3 regions of the Methylibium sp. T29-B genome follow, and region 1 is predicted to be linked to each of the others. Evidence: riboswitches for the same ligand, from Rfam matches in the RefSeq annotation. Region 1 holds a riboswitch; each other region holds the start of a gene.
What was found. Region 1 has a riboswitch for cobalamin ahead of Y694_RS06415 (bifunctional adenosylcobinamide kinase/adenosylcobinamide-phosphate guanylyltransferase). Riboswitches for the same ligand answer to the same signal wherever they lie in the genome.
Positions count from the first base shown of each region.

Region 2: linked by a shared signal. The riboswitch ahead of Y694_RS25745 (TonB-dependent receptor) and the one ahead of Y694_RS06415 (bifunctional adenosylcobinamide kinase/adenosylcobinamide-phosphate guanylyltransferase) in region 1 are both predicted to bind cobalamin.
Region 3: linked by a shared signal. The riboswitch ahead of Y694_RS16235 (TonB-dependent receptor) and the one ahead of Y694_RS06415 (bifunctional adenosylcobinamide kinase/adenosylcobinamide-phosphate guanylyltransferase) in region 1 are both predicted to bind cobalamin.

Region 1 covers NZ_AZSN01000025.1:33,398-36,664, reverse strand. The annotation lists gene Y694_RS06420 (Tn3 family transposase) at 1-1,370, shown strand, start outside; cobalamin riboswitch at 1,665-1,932, shown strand; gene Y694_RS06415 (bifunctional adenosylcobinamide kinase/adenosylcobinamide-phosphate guanylyltransferase) at 2,075-2,623, shown strand; gene Y694_RS06410 (CbtB domain-containing protein) at 2,756-2,944, shown strand; gene Y694_RS06405 (CbtA family protein) at 2,957-3,267, shown strand, end outside.
Region 2 covers NZ_AZSN01000050.1:264-3,530, reverse strand. The annotation lists gene Y694_RS25750 (TonB-dependent receptor domain-containing protein) at 10-1,098, opposite strand; gene Y694_RS25745 (TonB-dependent receptor) at 1,180-1,740, opposite strand; cobalamin riboswitch at 1,935-2,196, opposite strand; partial or broken gene Y694_RS10180 (IS630 family transposase) at 2,246-3,147, opposite strand.
Region 3 covers NZ_AZSN01000123.1:1,256-4,522, reverse strand. The annotation lists gene Y694_RS16250 (EVE domain-containing protein) at 1-249, opposite strand, end outside; RNA gene ssrS (6S RNA) at 283-464, opposite strand; gene Y694_RS16245 (cell division protein ZapA) at 502-828, opposite strand; gene Y694_RS16240 (hypothetical protein) at 825-1,061, opposite strand; cobalamin riboswitch at 1,110-1,357, shown strand; gene Y694_RS16235 (TonB-dependent receptor) at 1,427-3,267, shown strand, end outside.

The DNA.
Region 1 (3,267 bases):
ATCAGGGACACGTGGAGATCGGCGCCGACAAGCTGCTGCACCTGCCGCCGATTCGTCCGCTGGACGAAGAGGTCGAGCCGCGAAAGACAAGGGAGGCCGTCTTCAAACACATTGGCCAGGTGCAGCTTCCAGACCTACTGATGGAGGTCGACGCGGCGACGCATTTCAGCGAGGCGTTGCTGGCCCGCCGACCCTCGTCAAGCAACGAGCTGTTGGCCGCTTATGGCGCCCTCCTTGCCCACGGCACCGACATCGACGCCAAGGGCGTGGGCTCGATGATCCCGGGCATCGACGCGGCGCACATCGCCACGGCGATGCGGGCCATTGAGTTCAGCGGCAGGCTGCGCCGGGCCAACGAACGTGTCTCGGAGTACCAGAACGCCGTGCCGATCGCCGCTTTGTGGGGTGACGGCAGCAAGGGTTCGGCCGACATGATGGCCTTGGACGCCAGCCGGCACTTGTGGACAGCACGGGTGGACCCGCGGCGGCGCACGTATGCCGCCGGCATGTACACGCACGTTCGCGACCGCTGGGGTTTGTTCTACGACCAGCCCATTGTGCTGAACGAACGACAGGCCGGCGTGGCCGTCGAGGGTGTCGAGCAGCACAACCGCGCCGAGGACCGCATCCGCATCTCGTTGCTGGCCGTGGATACGCATGGCGTCACGAACGTGGCCATGGCGATCGCCAAGCTGCTGGGTTTCGACCTGTGCCCGCGTCTGCAGGACCTGAGGGAGCGCAAGCTGTTCGTGCCCAGGGGGTGGCCGGTGCCGGAGAGCCTGGAAGTCGTCACCGTGCGCAGGATATCGGTCAAGGCGATCGAGCGTGGATGGGACGACCTGGTGCGCCTGGTCGCCTCCATTCGGGCCGGCAAGGTTTCTGCGGCGCATGCCATCCACGGCCTGGGCTCGGCCGCCGTCGGCGATCCGCTGCATCGCGCCGCGGAACACCTGGGGCGCTTGCTGCGAACGCTGTTCTTGTGCGACTACCTGGCCATCCCGGACTATCGGCGCGAGATTCACACGCTGCTCAACCGAGGCGAATCGGTGCACCAGTTGCAACGAGCGATCCACGGCGGACACGTGGCGCATGACCGAGGCCGGCGGCGGCAGGAGATGGTGGCCATCTCAGGCGCTCATGCGCTGCTGACCAACATCGTGCTGGCCTGGAACACGAACCGCATGGACGGCGTCGTGGCCCGCCTCAAAGGTGATGGCGTCGGGATCGAGGAGGACTGGTTGCGGCGAATCGGGCCGGCGCACTTCTCGCACATCAACTTCCGCGGCACGTTCAGGTTCAACCTCGAGAGGTATGCGGACGTGCTGGTCGAGCGCGCTGCCGGCAGGGTGGCAGCCCAGCCTGACCGATGAAGCGTGACCCCGCTGGTGGACCGAACCGGAACCGGCTGCGGACGTGGAACGTCGGCAAAGGGGCGATGCGCTGACCCGTCGGCTGGGGCCGCGCTTTGTGCAGCTGACGACCCCGAGCTGTAATCCAAAGCATTCAAAGAAGCGCCCGGAAGTGGACTCAGAAGGCGCCGTGTGCCGAAAGCCTTGGTGTAATGCGCCACCAAGTAGATGCGCATCCATGGGGACTCGAGACACATCGTCGATAAGATTGCGTGAGGATCCAGCTACCGACCGCGGTCACGACTAAAGGCCTTCCGCTATCATGAAGGCGTTGGTGCTCGCTTTGGCTTTCCAGCCAAAGCAGTTCAACGGGAATCAGGAAGGGCAGCGCCGTAGTTCAAAGCGGATCTGCGGCACCGCCCCAACCTGAGCTGCCCCCGCAACGGTAAGCGGACGTGAGCCTTGTGCTCACCGCTCGTGTCTACAACCCACTGGGTGCGCGCTGCGAAAGCGGTGTCGCCTGGGAAGGGAACACGAGTCGTCTCCGCCAGCCCGGATACCGGCCAACGAGGCGGTGCGCCGTGTAGACGGCGCACCTTGAGGTGCGTGCCCGCGGGGAAGCGGGCGAGCACGGTTGGCACGGCGGTTCCATCATGGCTCGTATTCTCTTCAGGTCGCATTCGGCCTTCGTCATGCTGCGCTGCTGTGGGCGTTGAGGCCTGCACATGCACGAGCTGATCCTCGGCGGCGGCAAGAGCGGCAAGTCTCGTTGTGCGGAGTTGCGCGCGAAAGACTGGCTGCAAGTTTCCGGGCAACGCGCGCTGTTGATCGCGACGGCAACGCCCGGTGACGACGAGATGCGCGAACGCATCGCGCGTCACCGTGAGCAGCGCGCGTTGCACGTCCCGGATCTGCAGACCCTGGAAGTGTCAGACGATCTGCCGGCTGCGTTGCGCGAGTGGTGCGCACCCCAGAGGCTCGTGATCGTCGACTGCCTGACCGTGTGGTTGACGCAGCGATTGATGCCGATGGTGGGGCCGCGGCTGGATGAGCCGACCTGGCTTCAGCAGCAGGCGGACCTGTGCGATGCCCTGCGCAATGCAATGGGGCCTGTGGTACTGGTGTCCAACGAGATCGGCATGGGCGTGGCACCGCTGGGCAGTGAGGTGCGCCGCTATCTTGATGCGCTGGGCACACTGCACCAGCTCGTGGCCACCTTCTGCGAGCGCGTCACGCTGATGGTGGCCGGCATCGAGATGAAGGTGAAGGAATGACCGCGACCAACGCTTTGCGTTGCTGCGCGCTGCTACCCGCCTGCGGGTCGAAACACACAAACACCGGGGCGCCCAGGGGCGCAGTGCCACGGTCGCAATAGCCCGCCAGCCCACTCACCCAAGGAACCATTCATGAACATGCCGACCTACGTTCCCGCTTCAACGCCCACCCACACCGCGGTGCGCGGTGTGTTGCGCCAACTCGCTGCTGCCGGGGCACTCGGCATGGCGGTGCTGTACGGCGTCGCGTTTGCCGACAGTCCGCTGGCGCACAACGCTGCGCACGACGTGCGCCACATCACCGTCAAACCCTGCCACTGACAGGAGACTGCCATGTTGTTCCAACGTTTGATCTGGTGTGCGCTAGTCGCAGCCCTGTTCGTCGGCAGCGTGCAGTTCGCGGTGCAGCGCTGGCAGGCGGTGCCCCTCATCCTGGCCGCCGAGGTGTTCGAAGACCAAAAAGCCGCGCCGGTGGCGGCGGTGGCGCACGAACATGCTGCCGCTGCCGAGAATGAACACCATCACGATGACGCTGCCTGGGAGCCCGCTGCTGGCACCGAGCGCAGCACCTGGACGTGGGTGGCGAATGTGCTGCACGCCTTCAGCCTGGCGCTGCTGGTATTCGTGGTGATGGCGCTGTGGGT
Region 2 (3,267 bases), on a different contig from region 1:
CTCACCCGGTCACATCGTCCAGCGCAGCGTGACCTGGCCGTTGCGGCCGGCGGTCGAGTAGTTGCGCGCCAGCGCGTAGGGCTTGTCGGCGAGGTTGTCGATGCGCGCTTCGAGCGTGAGGCCCTGCATCAGCGACTTGCCGAGGTAGACGTTGACCAGCCCGTAGCCGCCCAGCACCTGCGTGTTGGCAGCGTTCTCGTAGCGCAGCCCCGCCGCCTGCACCTCGGTGCCCACCGTCCAGCCGGCCAGCAGCGTCTCGGCGCCAAAGGTCGCCAGCCGCTTGGCGCGGCGCTGCAGGATCTTGTCGGTGTCGAGGTTGCGCGGGTCGTGCCAGTCCAGCGAGCCGCGCAGCGTCAGGCCGGCCACTTGGGTGCGGCCCGCGAGCGTCACGCCTTCCAGTCGGGCGTGTCCGACGATCTGGTAGCAGCCGAACGCGCTGACGCAGGCTCCCGGCGAGCCGAAGGCGATCAGGTTGGTGATCTTATTGCGCCACGCCGTGAGGCTGGCCTCGCTGCCCGCGGCGGCCCAGCGCAGGCCCAGCTCGACGTTGCGGCCCGATTCGGGCACCAGCGAGGCGTTGCCGTATTCGCTGAAGCGCTGGTACAGCGTGGGCACGCGGAACGACGTAGCGGCCGATGCCGTCACGCGCCATTGCGGCATGAACACCCAGCCCCAGGCCAGGCTGCCGGTGCTCTTGCCGCCGAACTCGCTGTCCTGGTCGCGGCGCACATGCGCCTGCAGGCTGTGGTCGCCGAAGTCACCGCGCCAGCCCAGGCCGATGGCGTCCTGATGGCGCTTGCCGCCAAAGGCCGCGCCAAAGGCGGTGGCGGGATTGAACAGCTCGTCGCTGCGCCGCTCGACCGTGCCGGTGAACCAGTTGCTGCCCACGCGCCGCTCGTGCAGCAGCGTGACGTCGTCGAGCGTGGTTTCCGTGCGGTAGAAGCTGGGCTGCGTCTCGTAGGTGCTCTTGGTCTGGCCCAGCTGCAGCCGGGTCGTCGCGTCGGGGTTCCACTTGCCTTGCCAGGCCACGTTGGCGGTGCGCAGCGTGTGGCGGTTCTGGTCGTCGGTGGTGGCCGAGCCGTCGTAGCCGGACTTCAACTTGCTCGCGAGCAGCGACGCATCGATGCGGTGTTCGGCGTTGATCTGGTAGCCGACGCGCCCCTGGACGGAACTGCGCGTCTAGCCGTCCTTGTCGGGGTTGTGGCCGAACGCTCCGGGTTTGGTGGCATCGAAGCCGTCGCTGCGGCCGTGCGCAGCGGACAGGGAGTAGTTCAGCGCATCGGCCGACTCGCTGACCCCGACCTGCCCTTGCACCGTGTTGTAGGAGCCGAGCGTCAGCGAAGCCCTGGAGCGCACGGGACCGCTGCCCCGCTTGGTGAAGAGCTGCACGACGCCTGCGACGGCATCGGAGCCGTACACCGCGGCCGCCGGCCCGCGCACGAGCTCGATGCGATCGATCTGATCAAGCGGGATCTGTTCCCAGGCGGCGCCGCCGGTGGACTGCGAGTCGACGCGCACGCCGTCGATGTAGACCGCGGTGTGGCGCGTTTCGCTGCCGCGGATGAAGAGGCTCGTGGATGTGCCCGGGCCGCCATTGCGGGCGAACTCGATGCCGGGCAGGCGTGCCAGCAGATCGGCCACGCCGATGACGCCGCTGCGCTCGATGTCCTCGTGGTCGATGACCGAGATGTCGGCCAGCACGGAAGAGATTGGTTGCGGCGTGCGGTTGGCCGTGACCACGACCCGCTCGAGGGTTGCGGGCGACGAAGCCTGAGCGAAGGCGCAGGGTGAAGCGAAGAGAGGGGAGAACGGGACGAGAACGGCGACGGCGCGAAGCGCACGGCCAGAGGCAGTCGATGTCATGGCGAAAGAAGATGAGCCAACCGCGCCCTGCCGCTTCCCCGCGGCCTTGCGCCTTACGGCGCGCCGACTGCGCGGAGCGCCACCTCGTTGGCCGGTATCCGGCTGACGGAGACTACCCGTGACGCCTTCCCAGATCGCATCGCGCGAGGCGATGCACACCCAGTGGCATTGAGTCACGAGCCGACAAGCCGGATCCATGATGGCTTGCCGTCCGCTTACCGTTGCGGGGGCAGCTCAGGTTAGGGGCCGGCCATGCGGGCCATTCCCTCCCTGATTCCCGTTGAACTGTCTCAGCGGAACGCCTTGACGAGCACCAACGCTATTAGTGTATACCGTACTCGCAAAATCAAGCAAGTAGCCCTACGCTCGGGCTCGATTCGGGACGCTCGACTTGGTTCAGCCAAGAGCTGTAGCTTGGGATGAAGTGCATGTGCCAGCGCGGGCGCGCTGCCACCCAGGCCCTGACCTTGGGATGCTTGTGGCTGCTGTAGTTGTCAACGACGCAGTGCACGTCGAGCTCGGTCGGCACGGCCTTGTCGATCGAGCGCAGAAAGGCCAAGAACTCCTGATGCCGATGGCGCGGATTGCACTCGGCCAGGATCGCCCCGTTGAGCACGTTCAAGGCCGGAAACAGTGTGGTTGTTCCGTGGCGAACGTAGTCGTGCGTGACGCCCTCGACATACCCGAAGCTCATCGGCAGAAGCGGCTGCGCACGCTCGAGCGCCTGGCATTGACTCTTCTCGTCGACGCACAGCACCAAGGCGTTGTCGGGCGGGTTCAGGTACAGGCCCACGACGTCGCGCAGCTTGTCAATGAAAGACGGATCGGTGGACAGCTTGAACGACTCGCTGCGATGCGGGTGAAGGCCCAGCAGCTTGAAGTAGCGAAGCGATGAACGCTCGTGGGCGAGATCGTCGTCTCCGCGGCGATGCTGCGCACGCTCCAGTGCGTCGCCCCACCGGCGGGTTTGGTGTGCAGCATCTTGGTGATCAGTTCAGCGACTCGTTCGTCATCGATGGTGCGCGGCTTGCCGGGACGAAGCCGGTCGTACAGGCCGTTGATGCGACGCTCGATGAAGCGGCCTCGCCACTTGCCGGCCGTCGCGCCCGTGATCTGCATGCGCTCGGCGATCTGGCTGTTCGGCTCGCCCTCGGCCGCAGCCAGCACGATGCGCGCGCGCAGCGCCAGCGACGCGGGAATCGAGCGCGAGCGCGCCATCGAACTCCGCTGAGAACGTTCGGCCTCGGTGAGCACGAGTTCAGCCTTCGGTCGTGCCGTCGGCATGTCGGAGTCTCCTGCCCCAAAGATACCGAAAGCCGACGCAAGACATATGCCACGCATTAACGGAACGGGACACTGATATGGTCGCTTTAGTCAATCTGTTGATGGATTCATAGGCAAGCG
Region 3 (3,267 bases), on a different contig from region 1:
GCTCGCCGGGTCGAACTGGGTCGCGTCGGTGTGCGCGACGGAAGCCACCTCGGCCAGCCCGGCGATGCCCGGCTGCGGGCACGACGAGTGATAGAACAGCACGCCGTCGCCAGGCCGGAAATCGTCGCGCATGAAGTTGCGCGCCTGGTAGTTGCGCACGCCGGTCCACGGCAGCTTGCGGCCCGGCGCGCGCGCCAGGTCGTCGATCGAGCACTCGTCGGGCTCGGACTTCATCAGCCAGTACGCCATGGCGGCAGCAGGTCGGGAAGGGCAACGGGGAAAGGTGTCCGCCGCGAACCGGGAGTCGCATTCCTGAACCCAGGGGAGTTCAGGTGGGCGAGGTCAACGAAGCTTCGGGTTCATCTGACGCGAGACGATCACGCCCGCTTCGCAATGTTCCAAGCCCGGGCTCATATGAGCATCGGTTCAAGGAAATATAAAACTCCCGCGAACGCGACGGACGAGATCAGTGTACGCCGCCAGCGCTGACGAACCGGCGTTTCAGAGCAATTGACCGTCGCGCCCGAGGGTCTCGTCGATGCGCCCAATCAGGGCCTCGATGTCGATGCCGTGTGCAGGGTCCGGCGCGGCCTGCCCGGCGCTGCGCGCCGGAGTCGCCGCCGCCAGCGGCCGCTCGGCCAGCTGGTAGGCGAGGTTGAGCGCGGCGAGCACCGCGATACGCTCGCGGGCGCGCACCTTGCCGGCGTCGCGGATCGCGCACATCTCCTGGTCCACGTTGCCCACGGCCTCGAGCAGGGCCCGTTCGCCGCCGTCGGGGCAGCCGAGGATGTAGCTCTGGCCCATGATGGTGACTTCGAGCTGCTTCATTCGGCGGTCTTTCCGGTCTCCGGGCCGGCCTCGGCGACCGGTTCGCTGGCCGGCAGGCGATCCAGCAGGGCCTCGACGCGCTGGCGGGCGGCGGCGAGGCGGGAGCGCAGCGAGTCGCGTTCGGCATTGACGCCGGCCAGCTGCTCCAGGGTCAGCGCGTGCGTGCGCTGGAGTTCCTGGTGCCGCAGCAGCAACCGCTCCACGCGTTCGGCCAGTTCTTCGATCGTCGCCATGCCTCTCCTCACTGCACGCGTCGATTGTAGGGGGCGGCCCGGGCCGCGCTTACACTGCAGGCTGTTGGTGCTCATGCCGGCGTTCACGCCGGCGCAGTTAAACGGGAAGCAGAGGAGGGGGACCCACCGGGTGCTCCTTCAGCCTGCGCTGCCCCCGCAACGGTCAGCGGACGAAGCCAGAACGCCTGCGTTCACGTTTCCGCTCTCGCGCACATGCCACTGGAGTCTCCGGCTCTGGGAAGGTCGCGAGGGTCGTTCCGCCAGCCCGGATACCGGCCAACGGGAGGCGTGCTGCGCAAGCGGCGCGTCATGAGGTGGGCGCCCGCGGGGAAGCTGGCGCGCACGATTTCATCGTTGGTCATTCCATGATTGCCACTCCCTTCGAGGCCACCGCGCCTCGCATTCCTGTTCGCCTCGGGGCGCTGCCGCATGCGCCGTTGTTGATGCTGTCGCTGCTGGGCTTCGCCAGCGGCATCGCGAGCGCGCAATCCGCGCCCGTCACCGAGGCGGGCAAGCTGCCGCCGGTGCTGGTCACGGCCAGCCGCTTCGTCGAGGACTCGGCGACGCTGCCGTACGGTGTCAGCGTGCTGACCGCCCAGGACATCGCCGACTCGGGCGTGTCCACGGTGAACGAGGCCGTGATGAAGCTGCTCGGCGTGCCCGGTCGGCTCGACCTCTACGGCGGTGGCGACTACGCCCTCGACCTGCGCGGCTTCGGCACCACGTCCGACAACAACCAGGTCGTGATCCTCGACGGCATCCGCATCAACGAGGGCGACCTCGGCGGCACGCGGCTGGCCGGCATCCCGATCAATTCGGTCGAGCGCATCGAGGTGCTGCGCGGCAGCGGCACCGTGCTGTACGGTGAGGGCGCCACGGGCGGCGTGATCATCGTCACCACCAAGGCGGGTCACGGAACAGCTCGCCGCAACCGGGCCAGCGTGTACGCCGCCGCCGGCAGCGATCGCCTGCGCGACCTGCGCGCCGACGCCACGCTCGAGGCCGGTGGCTTCTCGCTGGATGCGGCCGCCAACCGCCGCACGACCGACAACCATCGCGACAACTTCCGTTCGGAGACGGAGGGCGCATCGCTCACCGGCCAGTGGCGCAACGACTGGCTGCGCGTCGGCCTGCGGCATGCCTACGACGACCTCGACACCGGGCTGCCCGGCGCGCTGACTGCGGCGCAGTATGCCGCCGACCCGAGCCAGACCACCGCACCGAACGACCACGCCGATATCCGCAACACGCGCAGTGGCGTGTTCGCCGAGGCCGATCTCGGCGGCGACTGGCAACTCGGCCTTGACGCCGGCTGGCGTGACAAGGAGCTGCGCAGCCGCAACGGGGCCTTCGCCTACGACTACGACGTCGACGCGAAGAACTACTCGCTGCGGGTGCGCAACCGCACGCAGTTCGCGTCGGTCGTCAACGCGGTGGTGTTCGGCGTGGATCGCAACGAATGGGAACGCACGGTGCTGGGCGCCTTCGGCTCGGTGGGCGAGCAGTCCTCGACCGGCTACTACCTGAAGGACGACCTCACGCTGAGCGGCGGCACCCGCCTGAGCGCCGGCGTGCGCACCGAGCGCATCGAGAAGGCGGTCAGCAGCACGGTCGACCGCATCGACGACCGCCAGCGCGCCTGGGAACTGGGCGTGCTGCAGCCGCTGTCCGAGAACAGCGCGGTCTACGGCCGGGTCGGCCGCAGCTTCCGCCTCGCCAACGTCGACGAGTTCAGCTTCACCAATCCGGCCGTGCCGCTGCGGCCGCAGACTTCACGCGACACCGAACTGGGCGTGCGCTGGCGTGCTGCCGGCCGCAGCGCCGAGCTGCGCGTCTACCGCAGCTCGCTGAAGAACGAGATCGGCTTCGATCCCAACGGCGTCGGACCGTTCGGGCCGTTCGGCGCCAACGTCAACTTCGACCCGACGCGCCGGCAGGGTGTCGAGCTCGAACTGGCGCAGGCGCTGACCGAGGCGCTGAACCTGCGCGTCAACGGCGCGCTGCGGCGGGCCCGTTTCACCGAGGGCGCCTACGACGGCCAGGATGTGCCGCTGACACCCGAGCGCACGCTGTCCCTTCGGGCCGACTGGACGCCCGCGCCGGCGCACAAGCTCGATGCGATCGTGAACTACGTGTCCTCGCAGAGCCCGGACTTCGCCAACGTCTGCAGCATCCCGGGTCGCACCACCGCCGACCTGCGCTACGC